Regions from separate parts of the Cytobacillus sp. EB106-05-05-XG126 genome, predicted to be linked through region 3. Evidence: riboswitches for the same ligand, from Rfam matches in the RefSeq annotation. Region 3 holds a riboswitch; each other region holds the start of a gene.
What was found. A riboswitch is a leader RNA that binds a small molecule or an ion and turns the genes downstream of it on or off. The one in region 3 is predicted to bind cyclic di-AMP.
Positions count from the first base shown of each region.

Region 1: linked by a shared signal. The riboswitch ahead of AC3WTL_RS01485 (dicarboxylate/amino acid:cation symporter) and the one ahead of AC3WTL_RS17380 (cation:dicarboxylate symporter family transporter) in region 3 are both predicted to bind cyclic di-AMP.
Region 2: linked by a shared signal. The riboswitch ahead of AC3WTL_RS01530 (potassium channel family protein) and the one ahead of AC3WTL_RS17380 (cation:dicarboxylate symporter family transporter) in region 3 are both predicted to bind cyclic di-AMP.

Region 1 covers NZ_JBYTDU010000001.1:296,541-300,546, forward strand. The annotation lists gene AC3WTL_RS01480 (MerR family transcriptional regulator) at 101-472, opposite strand; gene AC3WTL_RS01485 (dicarboxylate/amino acid:cation symporter) at 641-1,864, opposite strand; cyclic di-AMP (ydaO/yuaA leader) riboswitch at 2,015-2,158, opposite strand; gene AC3WTL_RS01490 (hypothetical protein) at 2,269-2,454, opposite strand; gene AC3WTL_RS01495 (GNAT family N-acetyltransferase) at 2,564-3,088, opposite strand; gene AC3WTL_RS01500 (GNAT family N-acetyltransferase) at 3,208-3,657, shown strand; gene AC3WTL_RS01505 (DinB family protein) at 3,689-4,006, shown strand, end outside.
Region 2 covers NZ_JBYTDU010000001.1:302,229-306,234, forward strand. The annotation lists gene AC3WTL_RS01515 (phosphotransferase) at 1-854, opposite strand, end outside; gene AC3WTL_RS01520 (DUF3896 family protein) at 1,164-1,346, shown strand; gene AC3WTL_RS01525 (anthrone oxygenase family protein) at 1,558-2,010, shown strand; cyclic di-AMP (ydaO/yuaA leader) riboswitch at 2,218-2,367, shown strand; gene AC3WTL_RS01530 (potassium channel family protein) at 2,446-3,102, shown strand; gene AC3WTL_RS01535 (TrkH family potassium uptake protein) at 3,147-4,006, shown strand, end outside.
Region 3 covers NZ_JBYTDU010000006.1:27,744-31,749, reverse strand. The annotation lists gene AC3WTL_RS17390 (NAD(P)H-dependent flavin oxidoreductase) at 1-792, shown strand, start outside; gene AC3WTL_RS17385 (dienelactone hydrolase family protein) at 944-1,552, shown strand; cyclic di-AMP (ydaO/yuaA leader) riboswitch at 1,764-1,914, shown strand; gene AC3WTL_RS17380 (cation:dicarboxylate symporter family transporter) at 2,028-3,290, shown strand; gene AC3WTL_RS17375 (hypothetical protein) at 3,909-4,006, shown strand, end outside.

The DNA of each region.
Region 1 (4,006 bases), on a different contig from region 3:
GACATACACCTCCTAAAATGGTAATAATACTTAATAAGTTCACTACTTAAATTGTGCCCAAACAAATATCCATAATGCTCCAAAATTCAAAAAACCAATATCAGTTCAGCAATAAAAGTAGTGACTGAATTAAAGATAAGCTTTCATGTGAAATATTTTTTTTAACGTATTCATATTTTTCCGGATCTGATTTTTTCAGCTGAGAAAGTGCTTTCGTCACATCCTCCTCCAGATCCTGAATTTTTAGCCTTAGCTCTAGTACATCTACCTCTTCGGAAAATTGGCTGATGACTTTTTTCTTGATTTCCTCCAGTGACAAACCATCTGCTTTACATTTCTCGATAAAAGCAATACGTTCGATGGAGGAGTGGTCATAATAGCGATAATTTGAAGGTGAACGTTCTGCTTCTAAAAGACCCAGGGAAGTATAGTAATCAATCGTTCTCTTCGTAACCTTTGCTTTTTCAGCCAATTCTCCTATTCTTAACTTCTCAGCCCCATGAGGTTTCCTCCAAACTGTTACGTGATGGTTATGAATCTAATTATACTAAACTATCATAGAAAAGCAATGAAATTGAATGAAGAGGGGGAGGAAGAGCTCCGAAAAAAATAACACCGGATAACCGGTGTTATTTTTTGATCAGGCTTTAACAGCCTCTTTTTTTGCTTCTGTTTCCGCGACAATCACTGCACAAGCAGCGTCGCCTGTAATATTGACAGCTGTTCTCGTCATATCAAGCAGACGGTCAATACCAATGATTAATGCGATACCTTCAACCGGAAGGTTAACGGATTTAAGAACCATCGCCAGCATGATCAGGCCGACACCCGGCACACCTGCAGTACCAACGCTGGCAAGCACTGCGGTAAGAACAACCGTGATAAGCTGGGTAAGTGATAAATCCACATTGAATACCTGTGCGATAAATATAGTGGCAACACCCTGCATGATGGCTGTTCCATCCATGTTAATCGTTGCACCAAGCGGCTGCACAAAGCTGCTGATTGATTCAGGAACTTTCAGATTTTTTTGGGCAGTACTCATGGAAATCGGCAATGTGGCATTACTGCTTGAAGTACTGAACGCTACTCCCATGGCAGGTGCAAATCCCTTAAAGAAGGTTAATGGATTTCTTTTTGCAATGAGTGCGATTGAACCGCCATAGGTGATAATGGCATGGACAAGAAGGGCAAGAACGACCACGATCATATAAAGTCCCATTGCCTTAATGGCATCGAGACCCTGGCTTCCAACAGCAGAAACAATAAGTCCGAATGTTCCATATGGCGCAAATTTCATAACCAGATTAACAAGATACATCATTATGTCATTGCCCTGTTCAATCAGGTTTAAAATGCCTTTTGTTTTATTGCCGAGCATCGTTAAGGCAAATCCGACAAAAATGGAAAAAGTAATAATCTGAAGCATGTTTCCTTCCGTAAAGGCTTTTACCGGATTGGTCGGAATAATATTTAATAGTGTCTCTGAGACAGGCGGAGCTTCTTCAGATTCATACTCCACGTTTGTTACGTCAAATTCCCCGACATTTCCCGGCTGGAAGACATATGCCAAAGCTAGTCCGATAATAATCGCTATACTTGTAGTAACTAAGAAGTAGGATATCGTTTTGACACCTATTCTTCCTAATTTCTTTGGATCACCAAGCCCGGCTGTACCAAGAGTAATGGAAAAGAATACAATCGGGACAACCAGCATGTTGATTAAGTTTAAAAAGATTTTTCCAAGTGGTGTAAACACAAACTTGTCAAGCTCAGGAAATATTCCAGGCGCAAACAAATTAATCAGTAAACCTGTAATTCCCCCTGCAATCAAAGCAATAATAATTTTAGTAGATAATTTCATACGCTTTCCTCCAATGAATGATGTAAAAAAATGTAAAATACAGACACGGAAAATAATGTCCTTCCCTATATTACCCCCAAATAACATAAACCTAACTTAAAAAAGGCAACAAAAAAACACAGAGGTAATAACCACTGTGCACTTATGCAGTGTTTCCCTCTCAACACGCTTACGAGGTTAGCTGTCGGGTTCGGGTCTTGAGAGTACCCTACCTGTAAAAGGATTCACCCCAGGTACTTTATGAAAAAGTACAATTGGTTCCCCCGCTCAAATAAGATTAAGCGAAAAATATAATGTTTTTTTAATATATTAACAATAATCATAAAAGTTGTAAATCATAAGATTTTCTTATCCATGATTACTATTAAATTAATAGTAATTTTTATAGAAAAGAACAAATAAGATCAGAAGTTAAGCCAGCTCAAAAGAGGGTGTCTTTTCTTGTCCGTCACCTTTAGTTCCTTCTTATTCAGCTTGTCTTCATGTTCAGCCAGCCACTCTTTTAACTCCTCTTTATCCTTGCATTGCGTATAATAAGTCTCCCCGTTTTTACCGGTGGCACTCACAACATATCTGCATGTATTTCCCATAATGCACCCTTTTCAAAGTAATTTCTTTTTGAATTATAACAAGATATATGGGAATGTCCACTATATTTTTATAATGAGTATGGGTACATGAATTATGGGAAAAATAATCCTATTTTCGCAAAACTGTAATAAAGCCGTCCAGAATATCGTGACTCACAGTAAATCCTTTGCTTTTATAAAATTCAAGGGCCTCTGTATTTCCATTTGATACATAAATAAAATAATCTTCCACATCATTAAATTGACTTAACCATTCCATCGACATGTTAAAAAGAACTGAACCAATTCCGTATTGCCGATAGCCATCTTTAATAAAGAATTGAGATAAGCAGCCAACATTTTCTTTCCTGACTGAAGTTAGATCAAAAAAAGTGGTGAAATCATTGGAGTAGGCTTCCTTAGGAGAAACATTAGAATAAACATAGCCCACGATTTTTTCATCGTCCTTAACAATTACAATATAATTATGTATAGCAGATTTTATGGATGGAAGCAATCTTGTTTCAAAATTCATGCTGTCAAAACGCTCAGGTGTTATATGTGCCTTAGATTTTTGAAAAGCCATCAGCTCATTGCATAAATCCCGGCAAAGGCTGATATTGTCTTCTGTTATCACTTCATAGTTTAAATTCATCCCATTTCCCCCTTTAGCTAACATTTTATATTGGAATGCCTATATTCGTCCAAAAAAAGAGGGAAAATATTTTTGATAGAGAAATTATTTTTTAAACTAATATAAGAAGAGGGACCATCATGATTAAGGAAATAAATATTAAAGACCGAAAAGCGGCTGAGCAGGTTCTAAGCGTACAGCTTCCCGCGTATAAAATTGAGGCTGAAATTATTGGTTATCCTGATTTGCCCCCTTTGAAAGATACTGCTAATACCCTGCAAATTACAGGAGAGACCTTTTTTGGGTATTTTACTGGTAAAAAATTATGCGGGGTGATTTCGTTTAAACAGGAGAAAGGTGTTTTAGATATACATAGACTCATTGTGCATCCTGAATATTTTAGAATGGGAATTGCACAAGAGCTGCTGAATTACATTGAACGGAGGCCGATGATTGAAAAAATGGTTGTCACAACCGGCTCTAAGAATACTCCAGCTGTCGCATTTTATCTGAAAAGTGGATTTAGAGAGGTTGAAAAAATAAAAATAAATGATTCACTGACTATTACTGCTTTTGAGAAATTATTATAGGAAAGCCGTGAAGGTTGAAAGGAGCGAATATATGAATTTTAACTTAAGAGAAGCTATTGAAATTCTTGAACGTACACCGGATACGCTGGATGCATTACTAAGCGGTCTCTCTTCAGAATGGCTTTATGGCAATGAAGGGGAAGGCACTTGGAATGCAGCCGAAGTGGTTGATCATTTGATTGATGGCGAAGAGAAAAATTGGATTCCGCGACTGTCATTTATTCTGCAGGAAGGGGAAAGCAAGCCATTTCCTCCATTTGACCGTTTTGCTCATTTAAGTTTGTCAGGGGATCTGCCGCTGGAAGAAAAGCTTGAGATCTTTAAGACTCTTAGAATAAAAAATTTGGCC
Region 2 (4,006 bases), on a different contig from region 3:
TGATTAATGTCTTTTACGATTTCCTCCCAGTAATCCCAGGCTTCAAGGTATTCCTGAAAATCACTTGGATGATGTTTTATGCAAGTTGCCATTCTAAGATATAAACCAACTAGTGCCTCTTCATATAAAACAGAAGGATTTATTTCAGTTTTAGATTTCAAAAAGGCTGCTGCACTAAGAAGGGTTTCTTTTGTTAGTTCCTCTGGGGATGAACAAAAAGCATATATTAAATCATATAACGGCTCGCCAATAACAGGGGTGGGGTCAATTACACCACTTAATTCTCCATTACGAAAAATGAAATTATGTACTCCGCAATCCCCGTGCAGTAAAAATGGCTCTTTGTCTTTACTGTTTTTTTCAGCAAGGTCCAGTACGAGATTATAATGACTATTATCTAATCGTGAATGGAGGATTTTATTTGCTTCATCGATGCTATCAAGGATAAAACTCTGCCAAGATTCTGATGGCTGATCCGCCCAGCCCCAGCCTTCACTGCTTTCAACGGGTTTGTAATGATTTAAAAGCCCTTGCACCAGTGTTTGGAGGGTTTCTTTTTTGTTTTTTCTAACATAATTGGCAGTGCCTTCAATGAAGGAATAAATGATGTACTTGTATAATGGTTCAACGAATAAAAGTTTTGGCAATAAATCAGTCTTCTTGTAATCATTAAGGAAATTTGCCTCCGATTTAATAATTTGTGGTTCATTTTTCTTAATGACATACTTTATATCCTCAAAATGCAGAAGGTACAATTCACTTACCGTACCACCATTTAATTGTTCATGATAAGTTGGCTTTGAATGGAAAATGTTATTGTCCATTAGCTGATGTATTATTTCTTGTATATTCATATTTCTCCCCCTTTCTAGGATACCTCTTCTGCTTCTCTCTATATATTATTATAAGTTACCTGTTGCTTGCTGTTTCTCAAAAAAAAATCGAGTATAATTGCGAATTCATTTTCATACTCGATTCCGAATGTTAATTCTATTATTTCTCCAAGATATCTGACCTGCTTGCCGTTCTAGGTACTTTAATATTTCACAAATTATCAATATATTCTGAAATGAATAAGGGGGTTAAACGGTTATAATTAAATTAAGGGGAAAGCGTTTTCATTCCTCCTTTCAAATTTTATAAAAGGCGAAAGGGTGCTGAAAATGAACTATTTAGAAATAAAGAAGAAGCTGGAAGCTGCAAAACAAGAACTGGAGATCAAAATGCACGGTCAGGCTGCATCAGAGAGTGAAAAGGAAACTCTTCAAAAAAGGATTGACAACTATGAGTATATGATTGAATTAACAGAAATGAATCATTTTGAAAGAGGGAATATAATCAGTTAGGGAGGCGGTGCTGAAAGCCGTTTCTTTTTTTTGTGAAAGGCCATGATGAAAATAATATTGATTTTTTTAAAAAAAACAAACGGGGCAGCCGTTTTCGCTTCTTTTATTGAGAGAGAATAGTTAAAAAAACTTATTCCTAATATAATTAAAACTGTTCAATACTTGTATAATGATAATAAAATTATTAACTCAATTATTAGGAGATGTTAAATTGGATTTCTTAGGTTTTATTACTTTGTTGATAGCGGGCTTTACTGCTTGTGCTGAGTTTACTTCATACGCTTTAGTGCATCCAGTTATCCGTCATTTACCTCAAAAGCAACATATATTTTTTGAACAAGCTTCCCTGAAAACATATGGACGTATTATGCCTATATTAATGCCTGTAAGTGTCATTCTAACCTTATCCTTTGCAGTATTTACTAAAGAACTTGGAACAATCGAGCTTGCAAGCCGTTTTTCTTCTGCTGGAATGTTCATCTTAGCAACAATAATAACTATTAGATATAATGTTCCTATTAACAAGGCAATCAAACAGTGGGATGGAGATAACCCACCCGCTGCTTGGAAGGAAATAAGAAAACGATGGATGTTCTTTCAATCTATTCGTTCTTGGTTGCTTCTTATTGGCTTTGTGTTACTTTGTTTCTCAGTTACAATTTAATTAATATTACATATAAAGGATTAAACATTTTGTCATTACCTTATTGAACAAACGGGTGTGCCAGTTCAATAAGGAATGACCAAAAGGACCTTATAAGGGGGTCTTTTTCTTTTGTTCAAAAATTAATATACCTTTAAACAAAGCTTTATGAAAAAAAGATTGACAAGAGATAAACATGGGAGTAATTTATATTTATTAATTTCATAGCAAACCTTTTTGCTGAATCATTTGAGCGGGGGAACCAATTTTGATAAACCTTGTTTATCTTGGGGTGAATCTTAGCATATTAAAGCTAAGAAGGGATACTCTCAATCCCTAATCCGACAGCTAACTCCGTAAGCCAAATCGAGAGAAGGGTTAATGGAAACCATTGGCCATTCTTTATTAAGAGTGGTTTTTTTGTGTTCATTTTTCAAAAAGAAGGGAATTTCTTCAATGAAAAAACAGTATGCTGTATTTGGTTTAGGCCGCTTTGGCGGCAGTCTGGTAAAGGAATTCCATGAGTTGGGTGTGCAAGTTCTTGCGATTGATGTGGATCAGGAGAAAGTGGATCAATACGCACAGTTTGTGACATACGCCGTTCAAATCAATGGTATTGATGAAGCTGCCATTAAACAGACGGGAATTAAGAATATTGATCATGCATTTGTTTCATTTGGTGAAAACATTGAGTCCAGTATATTGACATCATTGCTGTTAAAAGAATTGGGAATTCCAAAGGTCTGGGCGAAGGCACATAATGAGTATCATGCCAGAGTGCTCGAAAAAATTGGCGTTGATCGTGTGATTCATCCGGAGCGGGATATGGCAAAGAGGATTGCCCACCATATTGTTTCAGAAAAGATGATTGATTATATTGAGCTGTCTGAAGATTATAGTATGGTGGAGATTGTGGCTACAAATAAGATTGCCAACAAATCTCTATCAGATCTGAATATAAGGGCTAAGTATGGCTGTAATATCGTGGGGATTCAGCGCGGGAAGGAAATAATCGTTACTCCGCCCGCTGAAGAGGTCATTTTAAAGGGAGACGTCCTGATTATAATGGGACACAATAAAGGGATTGGCAGATTTGAGAGGCATGGAGTTTAAGCTTTTCAATTATGTTTACCATTTAAATGAGGAGATTATGGACCATGTACAAAGAAACCAGAAGGAGTAGAAGAATTAAGCGGCCCGGCACCTGGATCAGGATGAATCCTGCTCAGGCTTTATCTGTTGGCTTTTTAATACTAATAGCGATTGGCACCCTGCTGCTTATGCTGCCTTTTTCCACTAGTGACAGGCATCATCTATCGTTTATTGATGCATTATTTGAAGCAACTTCTGCTGTATGTGTGACAGGTTTAGTCGTCGTAGATACACAAACAACTTTTACGGTTTTTGGCCAGGTAGTTCTTATGGCGCTTATACAAATAGGCGGACTTGGTTTTATGACCTTTGGAGTTCTCATTGCCATTATGCTTGGGAAAACTATTGGCTTAAAGGGGAGGCTGATGATACAGGAATCATTAAATCAGCTTACAATTGAAGGGATGGTACGTCTTGTAAAATTTGTGGTGGCTTTTACTCTGATTGTAGAAGCAATTGGTGCAATCATTTTGGGTGTTCGCTGGGCTGAAGATTTTGGGTTTCCACAATCTTTATACTATGGGGCTTTTCATTCGGTCTCAGCTTTTAATAATGCAGGGTTTGATATAATGGGCGACTTTAGCAGCGTCACCGGTTATGCAGGGGACTTTACTGTCATTATGACGTTAAGCTCGCTGTTCATCATTGGGGGGATTGGCTATATCGTGCTGCTTGATTTAAAAATCAATAAAAGTTTACGGAAACTTTCTCTCCATACGAAATTGGTTTTGCTGATGACACTGATTCTTAATATTTTAGGCACAGTTTTCATATTCTTTTTGGAATTCAATAATCCCGCGACAATTGGTGACTTGGGAATGAAGGAAAAACTGTTAGGATCTTATTTTCACGGAGTCGTTCCAAG
Region 3 (4,006 bases):
AGGCTTCATATACGAAAGGCCAGGGCAGCTATCAAGAGTGAGGGCTATATTGGGGTGAATGTTTTATTTGCCATGAATGATTTTGCTGAAAAAATGAAGGCTGCCATTGAGGAAAAGGTGGATTTCATTATTTCAGGTGCAGGAATATCTAGAGATATGTACAATTGGGGCAAAGAATCCGGGACACCGGTCATTTCGATTGTGTCATCTGCAAGGCTGGCCAAAATGTCTGAACGGCTGGGAGCTTCTGCTGTTGTCGTAGAGGGCAATGAGGCGGGAGGACATTTAGGGACCGAAAGGCCGTTATTCGATATTTTGCCGGAAGTCGTGGATGCTGTTAAGATTCCTGTCATAGCTGCAGGGGGAATCATGACAGGAGAAGATATCGCGCATGCCATTCGTGTCGGTGCTTCCGGTGTTCAGATGGGAACCAGGTTTGTCGCAAGTCAAGAATGTGATGCACCCCTATCCTTCAAGGAAAAATATGTACATGCCAAACAGGAAGATATCGTTATGGTGAAAACCACCGTAGGTTTGGAAGGCCGTGCCATTAAGAATAACTTTACTGAACAAATATCTGACAATAAAAAGGTGAAAATCAAGAAATGCATCGATTGTCTGAAAAACTGCTCCTACCGCTTTTGCACATTGGATTCTCTGGTCACATCCATGGAGGGGGACTGTGAGAATGGTCTCGTATTTGCGGGGGCAAGAGTCCATGAAATTAACGAGATTTTGCCTGTTCAGACGATCATTCATAAGATCAAACGGGAATATGAAGCGTGTGTTTAATGTCATAATGGTGCACTGTTTAAAGTCGGGCTGCCAAATAGGCGGCTCTTTTTTTGATCTAAAAGGGTGTTTAGAGGATGGATGATTAAATCATATTAATGTAGAATACCTTACGATGGAATAAAGTGTAAAAATGAATGGGAGAAGAAAAATGAAGAATAAGGATCATAGTTATGATAGTAATTCTAATTCTTTAATACTCGTAATCCACGAAATCTATGGAATAAATCAACATATAAAGAGTTTTTGCGAATTATTAACCAAGCAGAATTTTGAAGTGATATGCCCCAATTTACTAGAGCGAGAGAAACCTTTTGATTATTCGCAAGAGGAAGCCGCTTATCATCACTTTATGGAACATGTTGGTTTCGATAGAGCGGCTCGTAAAGTCAAAGATTTATTATTGGATGTTAAAGATGAATACGAAACAATATATATCATTGGATTTAGTATAGGTGCAACTATTGCCTGGCTGTGCAGCGAGGAAGATTGTGTTGATGGAATTGTTGGATACTATGGTTCAAGGATTAGGGACTATTTAGAGGTGACACCCCGGAGTCCTGCCATGCTGTTTTTTCCGCAGGAAGAGCAATCTTTTAATGTCGATGAGTTAGTATTGGCTTTGGAGAAAAAGAAAATTAAAGCACATAAATTTACTGGGAAACACGGATTCAGTGATCCTTATTCCTCAAGGTATGATGTAAAATCAGAACAAGAAGCATTTAGCAAAACGCTGGAATTTTTATTGCATATTGATTGAGATATTATAATGCCCTCGTTATCACCTGATATTTAAGAAAAGTTTACAAGCCCGTTCAATATTCTTAATACAAAGATGCTAATTTAGATGTAGCGGGGATAGCATGTGTGGCTATCATGGCATTTGGCGCAGGTGGAGCCAAGTGCTTTTTTGTTTTATACCGGGAATACTTAACTATTTACAAAAATTATCTTGGGATAATATAATGATTTAGTGTTCTATGCTTAATCTTATTTTAAGAACGGGGGACCCATTATTTACGGCGGAGTTTCCGCACGGGGTGAATCCGAAAGATGGAAGGGCTTACTGTTTCCGCAGTCCTAACCCGAAAGCTAACCTCGTCAGCGTTTAAGGAAACAGAAGAGAATATGAATCAGAGTGAATTGACAATTGTCGATTTTCTTTTTTTTGAGATCAGCTTTGTTTCCCTTGCCTGCGCAGCATGTTAAAACTAAACAAGAAGGTAGGGTAATTGATGAAAAGAATTAAATTAAGTTTAGCCACTCAAATTTTTATCGGTCTTGTCCTGGGGATTGTGGTTGGCGGTATCTTTTACGGTAATGAAGCAGCGCAAAGTGCCTTACAGCCATTTGGCGATCTGTTCATCCGTTTAATTAAAATGATTGTGGTTCCTATTGTACTATCCACGATTATCGTTGCTATTGCTGGTGTAGGTGATTTAAAATCCGTTGGTAAGCTTGGCGGTAAATCATTGACCTATTTTATCGGCATGACATTGGTTGCCATTGTGGTTGGCTTAATCGCCGGGAATGTATTTCAGCCAGGTGCCGGCCTGAATATGGACAGCCTGCAGCAAAGTGACATTTCAAGCTATGTCGAAACCAATAAAGAGCAGGAAGGCAAGTCTGTAGCGGATACATTCTTGCATATTGTGCCTACTAATCCGGTACAAGCCATGGTTGAAGGCGATATGCTGGCGATTATCTTCTTTGCTGTTGTATTTGGACTCGGAATCGCTGCAATTGGAGATGTCGGAAAGCCGGTTCTGAGATTTTTCGAAGGTACAGCTAAGGCGATGTTCTATGTAACGAATCTATTTATGAAGTATGCGCCGATCGGGGTATTTGCCTTAATTGGTGTCACAATTTCCAAGTATGGCTTCGCCTCACTGATTCCATTAGGCAAGCTGGCGCTTACTGTATATGGATCGATGATTTTCTTTGTTCTAGTTGTTCTGGGAGTCATGGCCAAAATTGTCGGGTTCAGCATCTTTAAATTATTGAAGATGATCAAAGAGGAATTAATTTTGGCATTTTCAACAGCAAGCTCGGAAACAGTTCTTCCAAGAATTATGGACAAAATGGAGAAAGCGGGAAGCCCGAAACATATTTCTTCATTCGTTATTCCGACAGGCTATTCTTTTAACCTGGACGGATCTGTTTTATATCAGGCGATTGCCTCTTTATTTATTGCCCAGATGTTTGGGATCGAATTAAGCATCGGACAGCAAATTACGCTAATGTTAGTGCTGATGGTTACATCGAAAGGAATGGCGGGTGTACCGGGCGTATCCTTTGTGGTGCTGCTGGCGACATTCAGTACCATTGGATTGCCTGCAGAAGGCCTTGCCTTTATTGCCGGCATCGACCGTATCCTTGATATGGGACGCACAGCAGTTAACGTGGTGGGGAACTCACTTGCGGCAATAGTTATTGCGAAGTGGGAAGGGCAATTCAACCCTCCAGCAGAAGAAAGATTTGAACAACAAGCTTCATAATAGATTTGGAAACACTAACAAATGGTATCGTTTGTTAGTGTTTTTTTTGTGGAGCAGGATAATTCTGGTTCGGACACAGGAAGAGGAAATCCTCGGGTTTGAGTCCGAAGTTGGTTCAGGTTCGGACACAGGAAGGGGAAAACGTCGGGTTTGAGTCCGAAGTAGTTGCAGGTTCGGACACAGGAAGGGGAAAACACCGGGTCTGAGTCCGAAGTTGGTTCAGGTTCGGACACAGGAAGGGGAAAACGCCGGGTTTGAGTCCGAAGGTGGTTTAGGTTCGGACACAGGAAGAGGAAAACACCGGGTTTGAGTCCGAAGGTGGTTCAGGTTCGGACACAGGAAGGGGAAAACGCCGGGTTTAAGTCCGAAGGTGGTTCAGGTTCGGACACAGGAAGGGGAAAACGCCGGGTTTGAGTCCGAAGTTGGTTTAGGTTCGGACACAGGAAGGGGAAAACGCCGGGTCTGAGTCCGAAGTTGGCTCAGGTTCGGACACAGGAAGAGGAAAACGCCGGGTTTAAGTCCGAAGTTGGTTCAGGTTCGGACACAGGAAGAGGAAAACACCGGGTTTGAGTCGGAAGTTGGTTGGGGTTCGGACACAGGAAGGGGAAAACACCGGGTTTGAGTCCGAAGTTGGTTCAGGTTCGGACTCAGGAAGGGGAAAACGCCGGGTTTAAGTCCGAAGTAAGAGCAGCAGCAAACAAAAAAAGGGAAACCGG